2 regions of the Ligilactobacillus cholophilus genome follow, and region 1 is predicted to be linked to the other one. Evidence: predicted binding sites of a transcription regulator. Region 1 holds the regulator's gene; the other holds the start of a gene.
The links. Region 1 encodes NrdR, which represses ribonucleotide reductase genes. Its sites were predicted from a motif close to ACACNATATATNGTGT; they were not measured.
Positions count from the first base shown of each region.

Region 1 (11,028 bases):
TAACAGATAATGAATTCGATAAACAAACATCTGAGAAAGATAATGAGCAAATTTATCAACATGAGATTTATAATTCTGAAATTGACCAATCAGAAATTATGGATAAAAACATAGAAGATACTAAAACAGAATATAGTGAACCAACTGTAGAAAAAATTTCAGAGTCAACAGATGAAGATGAATTCGAAACAAAAGCATGTCGAGTTAAAGATAATTTTGAAAAGAATTCTGAAGTGCATCAATTTAAATCTGAAAAAGAAGATGAAGAGATTGATGTTAAGGATGAATCTAATGCTGTTACAGAGGAACAGGAACCTGAAAAAAATCATGCATTGAACAAATCACTTTCTGATATTTTAAGCGCAGAAAACAATGCACAACATAATTTGAAAATTTTTGATACAAATAATGATGAAGATCATGGAGCAGTTGATATGCATAATAATGAATATAAAGGATATCAACTACCACCATTATCTTTATTACCAGCTCCTATTGCTCATAATAGTAGTCAAACTGAGGAATGGGCTTTAAGTCAATCGCAAATTTTAAACGAAACTTTTAAAGCATTTAATGTTAAAGCTGAAGTGAAAGATTGGACTGTAGGGCCTACAGTAACACAGTTTGAAGTAACACTTGCATTAGGTGTAAAAGTTAGCAAAATAACAAATCTAGCTGATGATTTAAAATTAGCTTTAGCTGCTAAAGATATTAGAATTGAAGCACCAATTTCCGGTAAAAGTAGTGTAGGAATTGAAATTCCTAATAAATTTTCACGGCCAGTAATGCTTTCTGAAGTTTTAAATTCGCCACAATTTAAAAATGCTAAGTCACCTCTAACAGTTGCTTTAGGAGTTGATTTATTTGGAATTCCACAAATTACTAATATTCATGATATGCCTCATGGATTAATTGCTGGTGCAACAGGTTCAGGGAAATCAGTATTTATTAATAGTTTACTAGTTTCATTACTGTATAAAGCAACTCCTCAAGATGTAAAATTACTTTTAATTGATCCTAAGACAGTTGAAATGGCACCATATGAAGGATTACCACACCTTTTAGCTCCGGTTATTTCTGATCCGCAAGCTGCAACGGCATCTTTAAAATGGGCAGTTGAAGAGATGAATCAAAGATATGAAAAATTAGCAGCTGCTGGAGTTAGGGATATAGATGCGTTTAATAAAAAAGCTGAAGATACAGGTGAATATGGTCTTCATATGCCATATATTGTAATTATTATTGATGAGTTAGCTGATTTAATGATGACAGCATCTGCTGAAATTTCAGATTATATTGGTCAAATCACAGCTAAAGCTAGAGCGTGTGGAATTCATTTGTTAGTAGCTACTCAACGTCCAAGTGTTGATGTAATTACTGGAACAATGAAGAACAATATCCCAACAAGAATTGCATTTATGGTATCAAGCCAAATTGATTCTAGAACGATTATCGATTCATCTGGTGCTGAAAAGTTGTTGGGAAAAGGTGATATGTTATATTTGGGCAATGGAAAGAGCCAAGCTAAAAGGCTTCAAGGAACGTATATCAATGATGATAAAATTGATGAAGTAGTAGCTTTTGTAAAACAGCAAGGTAAACCGCAATATGCATTTGATCCAGAAAACTTAAAGAAAAAAGAATTAAGTCATGAAAATGAAGATGAATTACTTCCTCGGGTATTAGATTATATCGTTAATGAAGAAAGCATCTCTACATCTAAATTACAGCGAGTATTTTCAATTGGATATAATCGGGCAGCTCGTATTATTGAAGAATTAGAAAAAAGACAATATATTTCACCAGCACGTGGTTCAAAACCTCGGAAAGTATTCTTAACTCAAGAAGAATTAGATAAGTTACTTGGTGAATAAAATCAAAATTTATAAGTAAATTGATTTATGGTACACTGTACCTAATAAGCTTAAGAAAGGGTTTTTTAAATGAACATGGATGCAACATATTTTTTTGTTGGAATTAAAGGAACAGGAATGAGTTCACTTGCTTTAATTTTGCATGATAAAGGATGCAAAGTTATGGGATCTGACATTGATAAATATACTTTTACGCAACGAGGGTTAGAACAAGCTGGAATTAAAATATTATCTTTTGATAAAGATAATATCAAAAAAGATATGATAATCGTTGCTGGAAATGCATTTGATGATGATCAAGAAGAAATTAAACGAGCAAAAGAGTTAGGCTTAAAAGTAATGCGCTATCCAGAAGTTGTTGAGATGATTATTGAAGAAACAACAAGTATTGGAGTTGCAGGGGCTCACGGTAAAACAAGTACAACAGGGCTTTTAGCCCACGTATTAAGTGGTGTTTCACCTACAAGTTATTTAGTAGGTGATGGTTCAGGAAAAGGTACACCTGATGCACGTTTCTTTGTCTTTGAAGCTGACGAATATAGAAGACATTTTGTGGCATATCATCCTGACTATGCAATTATGACCAATATAGATTTTGATCATCCTGATTATTTTACAGGAATTGAAGATGTATGTGATGCATTTGAAACCTTAGCAAAGCAAACCAAAAAGGGTATTTTTGCATGGGGTGAAGATAAGTATTTACGGAAAATAAAAGCAAATGTTCCAGTATATTATTATGGAACTGAAGAAAATGATGATTTCATAGCTAAAAATATTAAACGAACAACACAAGGTTCAAGTTTTGATGTTTTCTTCCATGATCAATTTTTGGGTAATTTTGAAACACATTTGTTTGGTGAACACAATGTATTAAATACACTAGCTGTAATTGCTGTTAGTTATTTTGAAAAGATTGATTTAGATCAAATCAAAAAACAATTACTTACATTCAAGGGTGTAAAGCGTCGTTTTACAGAAAAGACGGTTGCTGACATGGTTATTATTGATGACTATGCTCATCATCCACATGAAATTCGTGCTACGTTAGATGCTGCAAGACAACAATATCCAAATAAAAAGTTAATTGCAGTTTTCCAACCTCATACATTTACGCGTACCATTGCTTTAATGGATGACTTTGCAGAAAGTTTAAATATTGCAGATCAAGTTTATTTAACTGATATTTTTGGGTCTATTCGTGAAAACAGTGGAAATGTTTCTTCTGCTGATTTAGGTAAGAAAATTACTAAGGGTGGCGAAGTATTAAAATTGGATAATATGTCACCATTATTAGATTATCATGATGCAGTAGTAATATTTATGGGTGCAGGTGATATTCAAAAATATGAACGTGTATATGAACAATTATTAAGCGAATTAAGTTTAAATAATAATTAATACTTAATCATATAAAGGTAAAATTTAATTAAACAATAATAAACTATGATATAATCCTTAACATACAAATTAATAACTAAGGAGAGAATTTAATGAATAATTTTGATCAACAATCATCTTTGAATACTCAAGGATTAAATCAATTTCTTTCAAAGATGTATGCCTACATGGCGGGAGCAATTGCTATCTCTGCAATAATGGCATATGTTACAGCAAGATTTTTAGCAAGTACTATTTTTTCAAGTCCATTAACAATGATTGTGCTTGGAATTATTTTAATTGCGATGGTATTTTCATTATCATTTAATCCTAATCGAGCACCAGCGATGAGCATTGCAATGTTATTTATTTATGCAGCAATTGAGGGGATTCTCTTTTCTTCAATTTTAACTGTTTATGCCTCAAAAGATATTACAATGGCTTTTGTATCAGCTGCTGTAGTTTTTGTAGTTTTAAGTGTGTTTGGATTAAATACAAAAAAAGACCTATCTAGGATTGGACGACAAGCAATGGCTGCATTATTTGCATTATTTATTGTTTCAATAATCAATTTATTTTTAAAGAGTGCAGCAATTGAATATGTGTTCAGTTATATTGGAGTTGTTATTTTCACAATTTTAACGGCTTGGGATACTCAAAGAATGAAACAATTATATGTTGAATATGGTAATCAAATAGGTGTTACTAATTTAGCTATAAATGGAGCTTTACAACTTTATTTAGATTTTATTAATATTTTTATTTACTTATTAGAAATTTTTGGAAATAACAGTGACAATAATTAACAAAAAACTATGACATTAGTCATAGTTTTTTTATTAGCCTTAAAGTAGTGATATTTAAATATCTTGCTTCTTTTTAATTTTAGTGATGATTTGGTAAAATATACTTAATATTATGTGATTAAAGGAAGAAAAAAATGAGCAATCAAGAAAAAAAATTATTATTAATCGACGGAAATAGTGTTGCATTTAGAGCATTTTATGGTTTATATAATTCTTTGGATAAGTTTGTAAATCATGATGGCTTACATACTAGTGCAATTTATAGCTTTAAAATTATGCTTGATAAGTTGCTCAAACAATTGCAGCCTACAAATGTTTTAGTAGCGTTTGATGCTGGCAAAGAGACATTTAGAACAGAAAAGTTTAACCAATATAAGAAACAAAGATCAAAGACACCAACAGAATTATCTGAGCAATTTCCGTTTTTGCGAGAAATGTTAGCAGATTATGGGATTAAAAGTTATGATTTAAAAAATTATGAAGCAGATGACATTATTGGTACATTAGCAAAAGAAGCTGAAGAGGAAGGCTTTATTACTACGATTGTGACAGGAGATCGGGATTTAACTCAATTAGTTACTGCTAAAACAACTGTTGCAATTACAAAAAAAGGAGTAAGTGATATAGAAGAATATACTCCGGACTTTATTAAGGAAAAATATGGATTAGCACCAAAACAAATCATTGATATGAAGGGATTAGTGGGAGATACTTCAGATAATTATCCTGGCGTAACTAAAGTAGGCGAAAAGACAGCAATTAAATTATTGAAGGAATATGGATCTATCGAAGGAATATATGAAAACATCGATAATATGCGTAAATCTAAAATGAAAGAACATTTAATTGAAGATAAAAAAGTTGCTTTTATGAGTAAAGATTTAGCTACAATTAGACAGAATGCTCCTTTGAAGATTGGTCTAAAAGATACAAAATGGAATGGGATTGATTACGATAAGTTAATTGAATTTTATCATCAAATGGATTTTAAACGTTTTTTAGAGGAGTTAAATTTAGATGATAATGCCGATTGTGATAAATCAAAAAATATTGAGCCAATTAATTTTGAAGAATTAAATCAAGATAATCTTACGACTTTATCTAATATTCCTGAAAAATCCTCAGTGGTTTTTCATCTAGAAATGGATGGGGATAATTATCATGTTGCACCGATTATTGGTTTCTCACTAATGATAAATCAAAAAATTTATACCTCAAGAGATTTTAAATTGTTGCAAACTCCAATTTTGAAAAAAATTATAGAAAATCCTCAATTAAAATTAGACGTTTTTAATGCGAAAAGAAATTATGTTGGTTTGAATCGACTTGGAATTCAAATGACAAATGTAGACTTTGACCTACTTTTAGTATCTTATCTATTAAATAATATTGATAATAGTGATGACCTTGGGCTTCTTGCACATGAACATAATTATTTAAATATTGAAAGCGATGAGGAATTCTATGGAAAAGGTTCAAAACATTCTATTCCAGAAGATAATGAAGTTTTATTAAGTCATTTAGCTCATAAAGTACAAGCAATTGCTGACTTGAAAAATAATTTGTTTAAACAATTAGAAAATCATGATCAGGTAGATTTATATAAGACAATTGAGAGGCCATTATCAATTGTTCTTGCTCAGATGGAAATAGCAGGAATTAAAGTTGATGTTGATCGCTTGAAAGCAATGCAAAGTGAATTTAAAGAACGATTAGCAGAAATTGAACAACAAATATATCAAGAAGCAGGCGAGAAATTTAACATAGGATCTCCTAAACAATTAGGAGTAATTTTATTTGAAAAGTTAAAATTACCAGTTATTAAAAAAACTAAAACGGGATATTCAACAGCTGTAAGCGTGTTAGAAAAATTACGTGGTTTAAATCCAATTATAGATAATATTTTGATGTATAGACAAATTTCAAAATTACAATCAACGTATATTGAAGGTCTGTTAAAGGTAGTTTTATCAGATGGTAAAATACATACTCGATATACACAAACTTTAACAGCTACAGGTAGATTGTCTTCAGTAGATCCTAATTTGCAAAATATTCCAGTAAGGTTAGAAGAAGGAAGGAAGATTCGTCAAGCCTTTATTCCAAGTCATAAAGGTTGGCAGATTTTTTCATCTGACTATTCACAAATTGAGTTGCGTGTTTTAGCTCACATTTCAGGAGATAAAAATATGCAAAAAGACTTTAAAGAGGGTTCAGATATTCATGCAAGTACAGCAATGAAAATTTTTGGATTATCTAGTCCTGATCAAGTAACTCCTAATATGAGAAGGCAGGCAAAAGCAGTTAATTTTGGAATAGTTTATGGTATTAGTGATTATGGATTGGCACAAAATATTGGAATAACACGAAAACAAGCTAAAAAATTTATTGAGACATATTTTGATTCTTTCCCTGGAGTATATAAATATATGACAGAAATTGTTGAACGAGCAAAGAAACAAGGATATGTAGAAACATTGTTCCATAGAAGACGTTATTTGCCTGAAATAAATAGTAAAAATTATAATTTACGTTCATTTGCTGAGCGTACTGCAATGAATTCGCCAATTCAAGGAAGTGCTGCTGATATTATTAAAATTGCGATGATTCATATGCAAGAAAAATTAAAAGAAAAGGGTCTTAAGGCAAAAATGCTTTTACAAGTGCATGATGAATTAATATTTGAAGCGCCTAAAGAAGAAATTGAAATTTTAGAAAAACTTGTACCTAGCGTAATGGATTCAGCAGTTAAATTAAGCGTACCTTTGAAAGTTGAAAGTGCTAGTGGAAATACATGGTTTGATGCTAAGAAATAAGGAGGATTCGAATGCCAGAATTACCTGAAGTAGAAACTGTAAGAAGAGGTGTCTCAGCACAGGTGTTAAATATTAAAATAAAAAAAGTTGATATTTATTACACTAAAATGATTGTTGGAGACATTGATAATTTTAAAAAAAATATTACAGGACAGAAAATTGAAAAAATAGACCGTAGAGGTAAATACTTACTATTTCGTTTTTCAAATAATTATACGATGGTTTCTCATTTAAGAATGGAAGGAAAATATTTAATTGAAGATCATGACGTTCCTTTAGAGAAACATAGTCATGTTGTCTTTGAATTAGATGATGGTCGTGATTTGAGGTATAATGATACCCGTAAATTTGGACGAATGCAATTAGTAAAAACGGGAGAAGAATTGAATCTTCCTGGAATAAAAAAACTTGGTCCAGAACCATTATGTGATGATTTTACAGTTGATGATTTTTATCAACGATTACAAAAAAAGAAAAAAATGATAAAACCAGCTTTACTAGATCAAACTGTAGTAACAGGATTGGGTAATATTTATGTGGATGAAGTTTTATGGATGAGTAAAATACATCCTCAAACGATTGCTAGTCATTTGACTAAAGCTGATGTGAAAAAATTACACGATAATATTATTAAAGAATTAAAGTTAGCTATTAAAGCACAAGGGACAACTGTTTTTACTTTTAAAACTGCTTTTAATCATGCAGGTGATTTTCAAAATCAGTTACATGTTTATAGAAGAACGAATGAATTATGTGAACGTTGCGGTACAAAAATAGAACGAATTGTAGTTGGGCAACGTGGTACACATATATGTCCTAAGGAGCAAAAAATAAAATAATGACATACGTATTAGGTTTAACCGGTGGAATTGCATGTGGAAAAACAACTGCAAGCAATATTTTAAGGGAATTTGGTGCAAAAATAATTGATGGGGATATTGTGGCTCGCCAATTACAATGTAAAAATCAAATCGGACTTAATAAAATAGTTACTGAATTCGGTACAGAATATCTATTATCAAATGGAGAACTTAATAGAAAGAAGTTAGGCGATTTAGTTTTTAATAATCAAAAAGAACTAGAAAAATTAAATCAAATTATGTCTCCACTAATTAAACATGAAATTTTAAATGAATTACAAAATCTAAAACAAAAACAAGTTAAATTAATTGTATTAGATATTGCACTTTTATTTGAAGGAAAATACGAGCGCTTTTGTACAAGTACGATGGTAATATGTACAACACGTGAACGACAGATTAAGCAATTAATGGAACGTAACCATTTTACTAAACAAGACGCAATAGCACGTATTGATGCTCAAATATCAAGTAAAGTACGGAATCAAAATGCAGATTTTATCATAAAAAATGATGGTACATTTGAAGATTTAAAGCTAAAAATGATAAAATGGTTGTCAATGAATAAGTTGTTATAAGAGGTGAAAAGAATGCTTTGCCCACAATGTCATAATAATAGTTCACGTGTAGTGGATAGTAGGCCAGCAGATAATGGTCGCGCGATTAGAAGAAGACGTGAATGTGAAAAATGTGGTTTTAGATTTACTACATTTGAACGAATTGAAACTACACCTTTACTTGTAATTAAGAAAAATGGAGCACGCGAAGAGTTTAATCGTGATAAAATTCTTCATGGAATAATGAGAGCTGCGGAAAAACGCCCAGTAGGTATGGATAAAATCACAAGTGTAGTAGATGAAGTTGAACAAAAAGTTCGTGCTGTAGGCGGAACCGAAATTTCTAGTCAATTAATTGGTGAATATGTCATGAGTATTTTAGTAGATGTTGATGATGTAACATATATTCGCTTCGCAAGTGTTTATCGCGAATTTAAAGATATGAAATCATTTGCACAAGAATTGCAAGAATTAATGAAGAGAAATGGAAAAGATGCAGATTAATAAGGAGGAGAGACTTTGAATCACAATTTATTAGCAACAGATCAATATAAAGTGGTTTCAAGGTCTAGTTTTCAAGATTTTCACTTTGAAACTTTAACTCAGTTATACCAACCATTTATAGGGACAGCAAGTGTTTCATTATATACAACATTAGTATCACAGTTAGAAACAGGAAATTTTCAACAAATTACGGCTACTCAACATGAACAGTTATTAATTACATTAGGAATTAATTTATCTGAATTTATTGATGCTATTAAAAGACTTGAGGCAGTTGCGTTGTTAAAGTCTTATCGCAAATTGGATGATACATTAATGGTATATGAGCTATTGCCTGCTAAGGATGGACAAAGCTTTTTTAATGATGAATTATTATCATCAATGTTGTTGCAATATGTTGGTGACCAAAGGTTCGCTTTATTAGTTGAAAAGTTTGAAGGAAATCATTGGTCAAAAAATGAATTTAAAGAATTGACACATTCATTTGCAGATGTCTTTGAAAAACAAAATTTGAAAACTTCAGAATCTTCTCTTAGAGTTTCTCAAAATGATAGTAAAAAAATTGTTATTCCTGAAAAATTGGACTATCAATTCATGAAAAAAATTTTGCAAAATTCATTTGTTAATGTTCAAGATGTTACAAAAAATTTAGAGACCATTAATACAATTGCGATGATGTACGGACTGGATGAAATGCAAGTCGTTAAATTAATTGAAGAATCATTTGATGTTGCGCATGATAGGGTTAACTGGTTAGCTTTTAGAAAATTAGCAAGCCAAAAATATGAATTTATTCTTAAAAATCCGTCTATGCATTCTGATTCAAGGGAAAATGAAAATAAAACTGTTGAGGCAGATAATTTTAATGGGAATGAAGAAAAAATTTTATTCCAAGCATTTCAAGAATATGCCCCAATGGAATTTTTAAGTGCACTAAAAGAAGAACAAGGGATGCCTTCGATTTCCAATGAGGAACGAATTACAATCTCGAAAGCTGTTTCTGATGGTGGCCTTCCTTTAGCTGTGATTAATGTATTAATTCATTATATGTTAGTTGATCAACAAATGAGTTCTATTAATCAAAAATATTTTGAAAAGACTGCATTAGATTGGATGAAACAAAAGATAAAAACTCCACAGCAAGCAATTAATTATATTCTTAAGAGACAAGCTGGAATGAGAAAAAAATCTACGAAATTTCAATCTAAGGGTCGTAAACCGATTGTTGAAAAATTACCAGATTGGGCCAAAAAACAAAGTAATGAAGAAAAGAGTCAAAATATAAGTAATAGCGAAGAAATTAATCAAGATATTAAACGATTAATGAAAAAAATTAATGATGATCACTAAGTGAGGTATGAACAAATATGGATAATATAAGCGACGGATTAAAGCGACGCTTTCATGATCAACAATTACGTGAAAAATATCTAACATTATTTAATCAAGTGATACAAGATAATGAAGTTGCAAATTTTTTGAAAGAAAATCAAGATAAATTATCAAAAGAAGATGTAATTAAGGGTTTTAGCAAATTATATGAATTTGTAACAATAAAAGATGAAATGAAGGCTGGTAAAAAAACTTTCGCGCCTGGATACGCACCATATTTAATTGTGAGTGATCATCATATTGAAGTTGTATATAAACCTACAGAGTCGTTTTCAAAACAAAAGAAGAGTCAACAATTAAAGGACAATATTAAAGCAATTAATTTGCCTAAAAGTTTGCAGAAGGCTCGAATTGAAAATTATGATATCAAGGGACGTGAAGAGCCCTTAAAAGCAGCATTAGAATTTATTGATAATTGTACAACGTATTTTAAACAAGATAATGGAAGTTTTCCTAAAGGATTATATTTATCTGGAAGTTTTGGTGTTGGAAAAAGTTATTTATTAGCTGCAATAGCAATTAAATTGGCAGAAAAAAATATTGAAGTTCGATATTATCATTTTCCAACTTTTGTAGGCGAAATGATGAATGCAATTAGTGAAAATCGAACAAGTCAGATAATTAATCAAATAAAAAACACTGCCGTTGTTATTTTTGATGATATTGGGTCTACACAAATTACATCTTGGATAAGAGATAACGTTCTCGGTGTAATTTTAGAGTATAGGATGGCAAATGAATTACCAACATTATTTAGTTCAAATTTGTCAATTAGTGAATTAAAGGATCAATTTTTAACAGTTACTAATAAAGGAGATTCAGAGCCTTTAAAGGCCTTA
Region 1 covers NZ_CP127832.1:323,440-334,467, forward strand. Annotated here, with positions in the region: gene QPK35_RS01830 (DNA translocase FtsK) at 1-1,874, shown strand, start outside; gene murC (UDP-N-acetylmuramate--L-alanine ligase) at 1,944-3,275, shown strand; gene QPK35_RS01840 (Bax inhibitor-1/YccA family protein) at 3,368-4,060, shown strand; gene polA (DNA polymerase I) at 4,195-6,876, shown strand; gene mutM (DNA-formamidopyrimidine glycosylase) at 6,888-7,715, shown strand; gene coaE (dephospho-CoA kinase) at 7,715-8,314, shown strand; gene nrdR (transcriptional regulator NrdR) at 8,327-8,797, shown strand; gene QPK35_RS01865 (DnaD domain protein) at 8,813-10,147, shown strand; gene dnaI (primosomal protein DnaI) at 10,165-11,028, shown strand, end outside.

Region 2 (11,028 bases), 170 kb from region 1:
AATTTCTCTAAGTTTGACAGTCCATGACTAGTCTTTTTAGACTTCTTATTACTTTCTAATTCACTTAAACGTTCACGTAAGTGACTATTTTCAACTTCCAATTGTGCATTCTTCTCAATTATCTGTGTCATTTCCTTTCGCATTGATGATAATAATTGAGACATTGTTAATGCTTGTTGTTCCATCGTTTCAAAACTGTCGTATAATTCTCCCTTATCCATTTTAATCCTACCCTTTATGATAAATTTGACATAATTTCAATGTTAATGATTCTAATATATTCTGAAATGATACATTTAATGCTTTTTGATTCCATGTATCTAATATACATTCTATTCCAGTCGTTAAACTTGAAGATGAAATTCTTTCAGTAAAAACAACCAGTTCTTTTTTATATTTTTGAAAGGCTATTTCATCAGGCTGATTATATTTGATTAACAATAAATCTCGATTAACTAATAACATTAATTCCAATAAATACTGTTGCATTTCCTGATCTTCTGTCAATGACATTAACCTTGTTTGAATAAAAACAAAACTTCGTAAATCATTTTCCAAAACCAACTTAATCCAATTAAAAACTTCTGTTACTAATTTTTGAAAATGTTCATTTGTACCTAACTCAGTTAATTTTTCTATATTTCCATTCAAATGAACTAATAACCGTGCCATAGACGGGTCTATCTGATTATTTATTAATTTTTCAATTTGAACCTCTTGATTTAAATTATCAAGTTCTACTACCTGACAACGCGATACAATTGTTGGTAACATTTGATTTAAATGACTTGTCAACAAAAATGCAGTAATATCCCCTGAAGGTTCCTCTATAAATTTTAATAAACTATTTGCTGCACTTATTGTCATTTTCTCTGCATCTTTAATAATAAAAACTTTTCGGTTACCTTCCAAACCACTTTTTGAAAATTCGTCTTTTAAATATCTTATTGTATCTACTTTAATAGATTGACCATCAGGAATAATTTGAATTACATCAGGATGCTCATTATTTTTAATTCTTATACATTCATTACATTTTAAGCATGGAAAAGCATTTACTGTCGGATTATTACAAAAAATTGCCTGTGCAATCCAAATAGCTAGTTCTAATTTTCCTAATCCAGTTGCACCACTTAATAAATACGCATGGACAAGTTTTTTATTTTGAATTAAATGTGCAAAATGTTTTGTTAATTTACTTTGAAGTACAGTAATTTCTTGTTCCATGCCTATCCTCCTAAAATTGTTCAAAATCTTCAATATCTAATACAAATATCGTTCCTCCGCCAACTCTTACTTTTCTTGGATAATTATTATAAATTCCTTCTACATGGGTGTCTAATGCTACAGGCGGAGTAATATATTTGTTTCGTTGTTTAGACGTATGCTTAATCAAATCAATTACTTCTGCAACTCTTTCATCATCAATTCCAATTAAAAATGTAGAATTCCCAGATCTTAAAAAACTTCCACTTGAAGCTAATTTTGTAGCACGAATATTATGTTCAATAAATCGATTACTAAGTTTATCGCTGTCTTTATCTTGAATAATTGCAATTATCAGTTTCATAATTAGTCCTTTAGTCTATAAATGGAAGCAAAACATTTAATACATCTTCAGTTACTTTATCAATACTCTGAGTTGCATCAATCGTTTTAATTCGTTGTGGATTTTCTTTTGCTAGTTTTAAGTATCCTTGATGAACTCGTTTATAAAAGTCTAATTTTTCTTGGTCTAATCTGTTTACTTCATTCTGACGATTTTTTTGAATGCGCTCTAGTCCAATTTGTGGTTCAATATCAAAATATATTGTCAAATCAGGTTCAAGACCATTTGTTGCAAATTGGTTAATTTCATCAATTTTATCCATCCCAATTTCACGTCCTGCACCTTGATAAACTAATGAACTATCCACATAGCGATCGCTCATTACATATTTACCACTTTCCAATGCAGGAAAAACTGTTTCAATTAAATGTTGACGTCGAGCAGCTGCATATAATAATGCTTCTGTTCTTTTATCCATTTCAGTGAATTCCTGATTTAAAATAATTTCGCGAATTGCTTCTGAAATTCTATTTCCACCTGGTTCTCGCGTTATAACAAAGTTATCAAATTTGTTTTTTTCCTTTAAATATTCAATTACGTTATTTATAACTGTTGTTTTTCCAGACCCATCTAAGCCTTCAAAAGTAATAAATTTTCCGTCCACAAGGTACAACTCCTATTACTATTTAATCAGTATTATTGTACTTTAAAAATTAAAAAATCTCCAGATTAATATAATATAAGGAGACTATGGAAATTACATAGCCTCCCTCTTATTTTTAACGTACAATAACCGATTCTTGTATTTTTGCCTTTACTTTTCTTGCCTTTGCTTCTCTAAATAAAAATTCAAATTTTGCACGTGCAAGTTCTTCACTTACTAAATAATCTTCAGTTGACATCGTTGCCAATAAATCATCATTAGTTCTAATGCCATCCCATTCATTTTTAGCAGTCTCTATATCAGCAAGTAATTTGCGATCATATTGTTTTTTTAAAGGTTCTTTATTTTTTCTTTTTTTAAATCCAAACATTATAATTCTGTCCGTCCTTCAATTGCTTTAAATAAGGTCATTTCATCAGCATATTCAATATCACTACCAACTGCTAATCCATGTGCTAAGCGAGTAACTTTTACACCTGCTGGTTTAATTAACCGTGCAATATATGATGCAGTTGCTTCCCCTTCGGGAGTTGCATTAGTTGCAAGAATAACTTCTTTGATTTTTTCATTTTTTTGTAATCGTTGTATTAAACTTCTTACATTTATGTCTTCTGGCCCCTTGCCTTCTATTGGTGATAAAACCCCATGTAAAACATGATATAACCCATGATATTCTCTCATTTTCTCTAATGACATTACATCTTTAGGTTGTTCTACAACAATTACTTGACTTTGGTCACGAGTCTTATCTGCACAAATGATACAAGGATCATTTTCAGTTATATTGCCACAAATACTACAATAATGTAAATCTTTTTTTGCAGATTTTAACGCTTTTGCAAAATCAGAAACATCTTTTTCATCCATGTCTAAAGTATAAAAAGCAAGTCTCGTAGCAGTCTTGCTTCCTATACCTGGCAACTTCATATAACTATCAATTAATTTTGCAATTGGTTCTGGATATTGCATTTATAGTCACCTTCTTAGTCTTTTGAAACTTCAATATTCTCTTTTCCAAAAATCTCCTGTGCTTTTTTTACAACTTCAGGAACATCGTCTACTGATGAATCATTATCTGTAGAATTATTTTCTGAAGTTTTTCTATTATTTAAATAATCTTCTCTAATTTTTAACCATTGTTCCTTTGGTAAAAAAATCAAACTTAATTTGCCACTTACAAGTCTACTTAATCCATTTTCTAATGCATCTTGTAACGCTTGGTCTTCAATTGCTTTTTGGCATAAATATGGATATTGAAATCCAATAACAACACCATTTTCACTAGCAGCCACAGGTTGGCTAACATTCATAATTGCTCGTTGTGGCACAGTTAGCATACTAATCAAATCGTTCCAAATTTGCTGAAATTTATTTAAATCTTTGCGAGTTGCATGATTTAGAACTTCATTTACTTTATCAAAGTTAACCTTAACTTCTTTTACCTTTATATTTTTACTTGTTGGAACTTTCTTATGCACTGTCTTATTTTGTGGTGTTTGATGCATACTATTTAATTGATTTTGTAACTGCTCAATTCTTTTGTTTAATTGATCAATCTTAGCTTCAGTTACTGACTTACTTGGGACATCATCAAATGTTGGTTTCTGTCCTGAACTTTTTAACGTAGATAATTTCACAGTTAATACTTCTAAATAAATAGTTGGATGAGCTGTAAAACGCATATTTTGTTGCTGTTCATTCAATATATTAATCATTTCATATAATGTTTCTGCTTTCAAAGTAGAAGCAAATTCTTTAAAATCATCATCTAATAATCCTAATTCATTTTCTTCTACCATAGCAGGTGATTGTTGATATAATAGCAAATCACGACAATAATCTATTAAGTCTTCAACTATTCGGCTTGCATCTTTTCCATCTTGTAAAAGTTTGTGCATTGTTTCTAAGCCAATAGACGTTTCATTATTGCATACAGCTCTTAAATAATTAAGTAAATCCGATTTTGTAACACTCCCAGTAACCATTAGTGCATTTTCTAGAGTAACTTCATTTTCACCAAATGAAATTACTTGATCTAAAATACTTAACGCATCACGCATTCCACCTTCAGCAGCTTTTGCAATTACTTTTAATGCTTCATCATCATATGAGATATTTTTTTCATCTAAAATATAACGCATCCGTTCTAAAATCACTTTGCTAGTAATTCTTTTAAAGTCGAATCGTTGAGTCCGCGAAATAATTGTTGCTGGGATTTTATGTGGTTCTGTTGTAGCTAATATAAATACGACATTTGCAGGAGGTTCTTCTAATGTTTTTAACAATGCATTAAATGCTCCGGTTGATAACATGTGCACTTCATCAATTATATATACCTTATAATCTGCTTGAGTCGGTGCATATTTTACCTTATCACGGATATCACGAATTTCTTCAACACCATTATTTGAAGCAGCATCAATTTCCAAAACATCATTTAAACTTCCATTTGTAATAGCTTTACAAATTTCACATTGGTTGCATGGTTCACCATCAACTTGATGATGACAATTTATTGCTTTTGCAAAAATTTTTGCTGTTGAAGTTTTTCCTGTTCCACGAGGTCCAGTAAACAAATAAGCATGCGATATTTGTTTCGTAGCAACCGCATTACGTAAAGTTTTTGTAATCATTTCCTGACCTACAACATCTTCAAAACGTTGTGGTCGCCATATTCGATACAATGCTTGATACATGCAAAGAATCTCCTCTTCTATAATAATTCAAAAAAAATCTCTCGATCCAAAAGACCGAGAGTTTAACATTCATATCAACTTAAGACACATACCAAACAAAACTTAGTGCTGCTTCCTTCCGGACCTGACACGATTCGTTAAGATGATATTGTCTTAAGGCCTTACGGCAATATTATAATACCGTAAATCAAATAAAAAATCCAGTCTTTTTTACTATTTTTTTCTATTAAGTTCAAAAAAATCTTGTAAAAGTTTCAAACATTGCTTTTCTAAAATTCCCTTTTGAACATTTACAGAATGATTTAACCGTGGATCATTTAGCAAGTCATATAAAGTCCCAGCTACTCCAGACTTAGAATCAGGAGCACCATAATAAACCTCATCAAAACGACCATTTAATATAGCACCACTGCACATAATACATGGTTCTAAGGTCACAAATAATGAACATCCATTTAAGCGCCAACTTTTCAAAAAATCATTAGCTTGATTTATTGCAATTACTTCTGCATGACCTAAAGTTTTATGTGAATGTTCTCTCAAATTATGTCCCTTCGCAATTACTTTATCATCCTTAACTATTACACAACCAATTGGAATTTCTCCTAATTTAAATGCTTTTTTTGCTTCTACTAGTGCAAGTTGCATAAAATTTTCCGCTTGTCTTTTATTATATTTCATTTTTCTTTTTACTCTGTAAAATTTGATATCCCTTATCTCTAGCAATTAACTGACAATTTCCATAAACAGTTTCCATCTTCTTTTTAGCAGATGCTGCTCCTTGTTTCTTTTGAATAACAATTGTTAATAACCCATCTTCTGCAAGATGATCAAACGCATCATTTAAAATTGCATGTACTACCTTTTTCCCTGCACGAATTGGTGGATTAGAAATAATCATTTGATAGTCATTTGAAGTAATATTATCAAAAACATCAGAACTGTATATTGAAACATTATTAATTTCATTTATATTTGCATTTTTTTTAGCAAGTTCCAATGCAAGCTCATTTACATCTACCATATCCACATGTGCTTGTGGATATTTTTTTGCAATTGCTAGACCAATTGGACCATATCCACAACCTACATCTAAAATTTTGCTTTTATTAATTAGTTCATTATTTTTTTCTAGTGCATTTAATAACACTCTTGTACCAAAATCAACTGTATTTTTAGAAAAGACACCATTATCAGTAATAAATTTCAGTTGATTTCCTAATAACTCAAAATTCCAATCTCGTTCTTGATGTTTAACGTCTGGGTTCTTTGAATAATAATAATTTGCCACAATTTCTCCTACTTTCTATCACATTCATAATACGAATTTTTTTAAACAAAATCAAACTTCTTTTAATCTTTTTTTATGTAAAAATACAATATATACACTTGACAAAAAAATTTATTACTATATATTGTATCGGACGCCAAAAATGTGTATACTTTGATGATGTACAATAAATTAATTGGAAAGAAGTATTAATATGAATTTAGTCTTATATACAAAAAATAACTGCATTCAATGTAAAATGACAAAACGCTTTTTAGAACAAAACAACATTGAATTTGAAGAACGTAATATAACTGATGAACCAGAATATATTGAATATTTAAAAAATAAGGGATTTCAAAGTGTGCCCGTTTTAGAAAATAATTCTGAACCTATTATTAATGGATTTCGTCCAGACCAATTAAAAGAACTTATTGCAACACTTTAATTTCAAATAAACATGGGGGTTCACTATGGGTATCAAAGATATCGATATTAGCAATGTAAGTTATTTTGATCTTAACAATCAAATCAACATACCAGTAGATAATAAAATTCCATTAAATAAAGATAAAGAAGCATTAGAAGCTTTTCTAAATGAAAATGTAATTCCAAATACAAAACATTTTTCTTCTTTAGAAGAACGTTTCTCATATTTATTAGAAAACAATTACTTAGAAGAAGATTTTATTAAAAAATATAGTTTTGAATTCATAAAAAAATTATATCATTATTTAAATGAACAACATTTTGAATTTCAATCTTTTATGGCAGCATATAAGTTTTATAATCAATATGCGTTAAAAACAAATGACGGTCAATTTTATCTTGAAAACTATGAAGATAAAATTGCAATTAATGCATTATATATGGCTGATGGAGATGAAGAATTAGCGATGAATTTAGCTGATGAACTTATTCATCAAAGATATCAACCAGCTACCCCAACCTTTTTAAATGTTGGTCGTAAACGTCGTGGAGAGTTTGTTTCTTGCTTTTTACTTCAACCAACTGATGATATGAATTCAATTGGTCGATGCATAAATTCTGCACTCCAACTTTCTAAAATTGGTGGTGGGGTTGGAATTACACTTAATAATTTACGTAGTGCTGGTGCACCAATCAAAGGAATTGAAAATGCTGCTAGTGGTGTTGTACCAGTAATGAAATTGTTAGAAGACAGTTTCTCATACTCAAACCAATTAGGCCAAAGACAAGGTGCAGGAGTTGTCTATTTAAGTGTCTTCCATCCAGATATCATTGATTTCTTAGCTACTAAAAAAGAAAATGCCGATGAAAAAATTCGTTTAAAAACATTATCTCTTGGATTAATTGTTCCTGATAAGTTTTATGAACTTGTAGAAAAAAACCAAGATATGTATTTATTTGAACCATATGATGTTGAAAAAGAATATGGTAAACCATTTTCTTATGTTGATATTACCAAAGAATATGACAATTTAGTTAATAATAAAAATATTCATAAAACTAAAATTCATGCAAGAGATCTTGAAGAAGAAATTAGTAAACTTCAACAAGAATCTGGTTATCCATATATTGTTAACATCGATACAATGAATAAAACTAACCCCGTGGCTGGTAAAATCATTATGAGTAATTTGTGTTCTGAAATAGCACAAATTCAACGTCCATCTAAAATCAATGATATGCAAGAATACGAAGTCTTAGGTAGTGATGTTAGTTGTAATTTAGGATCTACAAATATTGTTAATTTAATGAAATCACCAGATTTTGGTAAATCAATTGAGACAATGATGCGTGCTTTAACTTTTGTATCAGACCAAGGAAACGCCAAAGTTGTTCCATCAATTTATGAAGGAAACAGATTATCACATTCAGTTGGTTTAGGTGCAATGGGCTTACATGCATATCTTGCAAAGAATCATATACAATACGGTTCAAAAGAATCAATCGAATTTACTAATATTTACTTTATGTTATTAAATTATTGGACATTAGTTGCCTCCAACAAAATTGCAAAAGAACGTCAAGAAACATTCTATGAATTTGAAAAAAGTGCATATGCTGATGGTTCATACTTTGATAAATACATCAATAATGAATTTAAACCTGAAAATCCTAAAGTTAAAGAATTATTTGAAGGAATTCATATTCCAACAATTAAAGATTGGAAAGAATTAAAACAAAATGTAATGAAAGATGGTCTATATAATGCATATCGAATGGCTATTGCTCCAACTGGATCTATTTCATACGTTGGTAATACGACTGCATCATTACAACCAATTATCCAAAGAATCGAAGAACGTCAAGAAGGTAAAATTGGGAAAATTTATTATCCTGCTGCATATTTATCAAGTGATACCCTTCCATACTATCAATCTGCATATGATTTGGACATGCGTAAAATGATTGATGTTTATGCTGCAGCACAAGAACATGTTGATCAATCAATTTCAATTACACTTTACTTTAAGTCAACAATTGATCAAGGTCTTTATCCATGGAAACAAAATCATACTGATAAAATGACCACACGTGATTTATCAATCATTCGTAATTATGCATGGCATAAAGGAATCAAGAGTTTATATTATGTTCGGACATATACTGATGATGGTTCAGAAGCTTTTAGCGTAAATGAATGTGAAAGTTGTTCAATTTAAATTTAAGGGAGAAAAAAATGATTAATATTTTATACATATCCATTGAGGGAAATACTAAAGCTTTTATTGAAAAATTAGAAGATTACGCTGTTGATCTTAATAAAAAAGATCCTGCTAATCCATTGATTAACGCAAAAGAAATTGATGATACTACTCCTTTTGAAAATGAAACACAACAATATTTTGTGTTTGTTCCAACATACTTGGATGGAGGGAATGGAATTGATAATGGCGTCAAAGAATTAATGACAAATGCATTAGGCGAATATATTAGTTATGATAATAACGCCAATTTATGTTTAGGGATTATTGGTTCTGGCAATCGGAACTTTAATCAACAATATTGTCTAACCGCTCGTCGATATGCACAAGAATTTAATGTTCCCTTTTTAGATAATTATGAATTGCGCGGAACTAAAAATGATGTTGAACGTATTTATCAAACTTTAACAGAATGTATAAAATAAAGTAAGGAGAATTTATTTTATGAGTAATTATAAAGCAATTAACTGGAATCGAATTAATGATCAAATTGATAAAGCAACTTGGGAAAAACTAACTGAACAATTTTGGTTAGATACAAGAATTCCTGTTTCAAATGACTTAAAAGACTGGCATCAATTAGATGATGACCATAAATATTTGGTTGGCCATGTATTTGGTGGTTTAACATTATTAGATACTGTTCAATCACAAGATGGTATGGCTTCATTAAGACGCCATACACGTACACAACATGAAATTGCTGTTTTAAATAATATCCAATTTATGGAATCTGTTCATGCTAAAAGTTACTCAACAATTTTTTCAACTTTAAATACGCCTGATGAAATCGATGAAATTTTTGAATGGAGCGATTCTGAAGAATTTTTGCAAAATAAAGCTAAATGGATTAGTGATATTTATAAAGATACAGCTGAAGATCCTTTAAAACAAAAAGTTGCAAATGTATTTTTAGAAACTTGTTTATTCTATTCCGGCTTTTATACACCACTTTACTACTTAGGTCACAATCAATTGCCTAATACAGCCGAAATTATTAAATTAATTTTGCGTGATGAATCTGTTCATGGAACATATATTGGATACAAATTCCAATTAGGATTAAAAGAACGTACAGATAATGAACAACAAAGAATAAAAGATTGGCTTTATGACTTCCTATTAAAACTCTATGAAAACGAAGAAAAGTATACTCACCTACTTTATAATCCAGTTGGTTGGACTGATAAGGTACTTACCTTTGTTCGTTATAATGCTAATAAAGCCTTGATGAATCTTGGTCAAGACCCAATGTTCCCAGATACAGCTGAAGATGTAGAACCAACTGTAATCAATGGTATTTCTACTACAACATCTAATCATGATTTCTTCTCACAAGTAGGTAATGGTTATCGTTTAGGAGAAGTTGAGGCAATGAGTGATGAAGATTATACTAAATGGGCTAATGAAGATCCAGAGAACAAATAAGGGGAGTTTTATCGATGGAACCTGTAGAAGAAAAAAATAAATTCCGTAATATTATTCAATTTAAAAAAAATAATCCAATTTCAGGATTAATAGACGTAGATAATTTATATCTTGATTTTTCTGAAGAAAATCAAAATATTTGTTTTATTCAAAACTACGCAAAACAAATTCTACACAATAATATCTGGTATACTGCAATTCGTTTGCAGTCTCATGACACTAATATTCGAGATTTAGTATATGATAATTATCCTGAAATTGCTCATCATTTTCAAAAATTTGATCCATTGTCGATCAATGATCAACCAAATACAACTGATGAAAATGGCACAATTACTTCGTCATGGTTAAAAATAAATGAACACGTAATTGCTCAACTTTTAGTTATTCCAGTTCATTAAAAAAGAGATCTCTTTTATGAGATCTCTTTTTTATTTATTTTGTAAAAATTTAGGCGTAATTATCATTCTAGAAAATTCTTTTTGCCCATGTTTTTGATTAACTACCATTACTAATTGGAACATTGTTATTGCAATCGAACTTCGTTTTCGGTAAGTTGTATATTTAGAATTCCATATATTAGCATATTTATTCTTAAAAGCTCTTAATCCTTGAAACCCATATAAACGATATCCATATTCATATATATAATGAGCAACACGTTCTTCTATAAAACTATATTTAGAACTTCCAACATTAGATAATGGTGCCATTCCTAAATCAAAATACTT
Region 2 covers NZ_CP127832.1:151,950-162,977, reverse strand. Annotated here, with positions in the region: gene QPK35_RS00870 (initiation-control protein YabA) at 1-221, opposite strand, end outside; gene holB (DNA polymerase III subunit delta') at 229-1,227, opposite strand; gene darA (cyclic di-AMP receptor DarA) at 1,238-1,570, opposite strand; gene tmk (dTMP kinase) at 1,581-2,213, opposite strand; gene QPK35_RS00850 (YaaL family protein) at 2,329-2,583, opposite strand; gene recR (recombination mediator RecR) at 2,583-3,182, opposite strand; gene dnaX (DNA polymerase III subunit gamma/tau) at 3,197-4,909, opposite strand; RNA gene ffs (signal recognition particle sRNA small type) at 4,975-5,074, opposite strand; gene tadA (tRNA adenosine(34) deaminase TadA) at 5,123-5,590, opposite strand; gene QPK35_RS00825 (class I SAM-dependent methyltransferase) at 5,580-6,200, opposite strand; gene nrdH (glutaredoxin-like protein NrdH) at 6,394-6,627, shown strand; gene nrdE (class 1b ribonucleoside-diphosphate reductase subunit alpha) at 6,653-8,827, shown strand; gene nrdI (class Ib ribonucleoside-diphosphate reductase assembly flavoprotein NrdI) at 8,845-9,294, shown strand; gene nrdF (class 1b ribonucleoside-diphosphate reductase subunit beta) at 9,314-10,297, shown strand; gene QPK35_RS00800 (hypothetical protein) at 10,312-10,698, shown strand; gene mprF (bifunctional lysylphosphatidylglycerol flippase/synthetase MprF) at 10,729-11,028, opposite strand, start outside.
Region 2: a site for NrdR is predicted at 6,315-6,330, ahead of nrdH (glutaredoxin-like protein NrdH). Genes of this name have one in related genera too.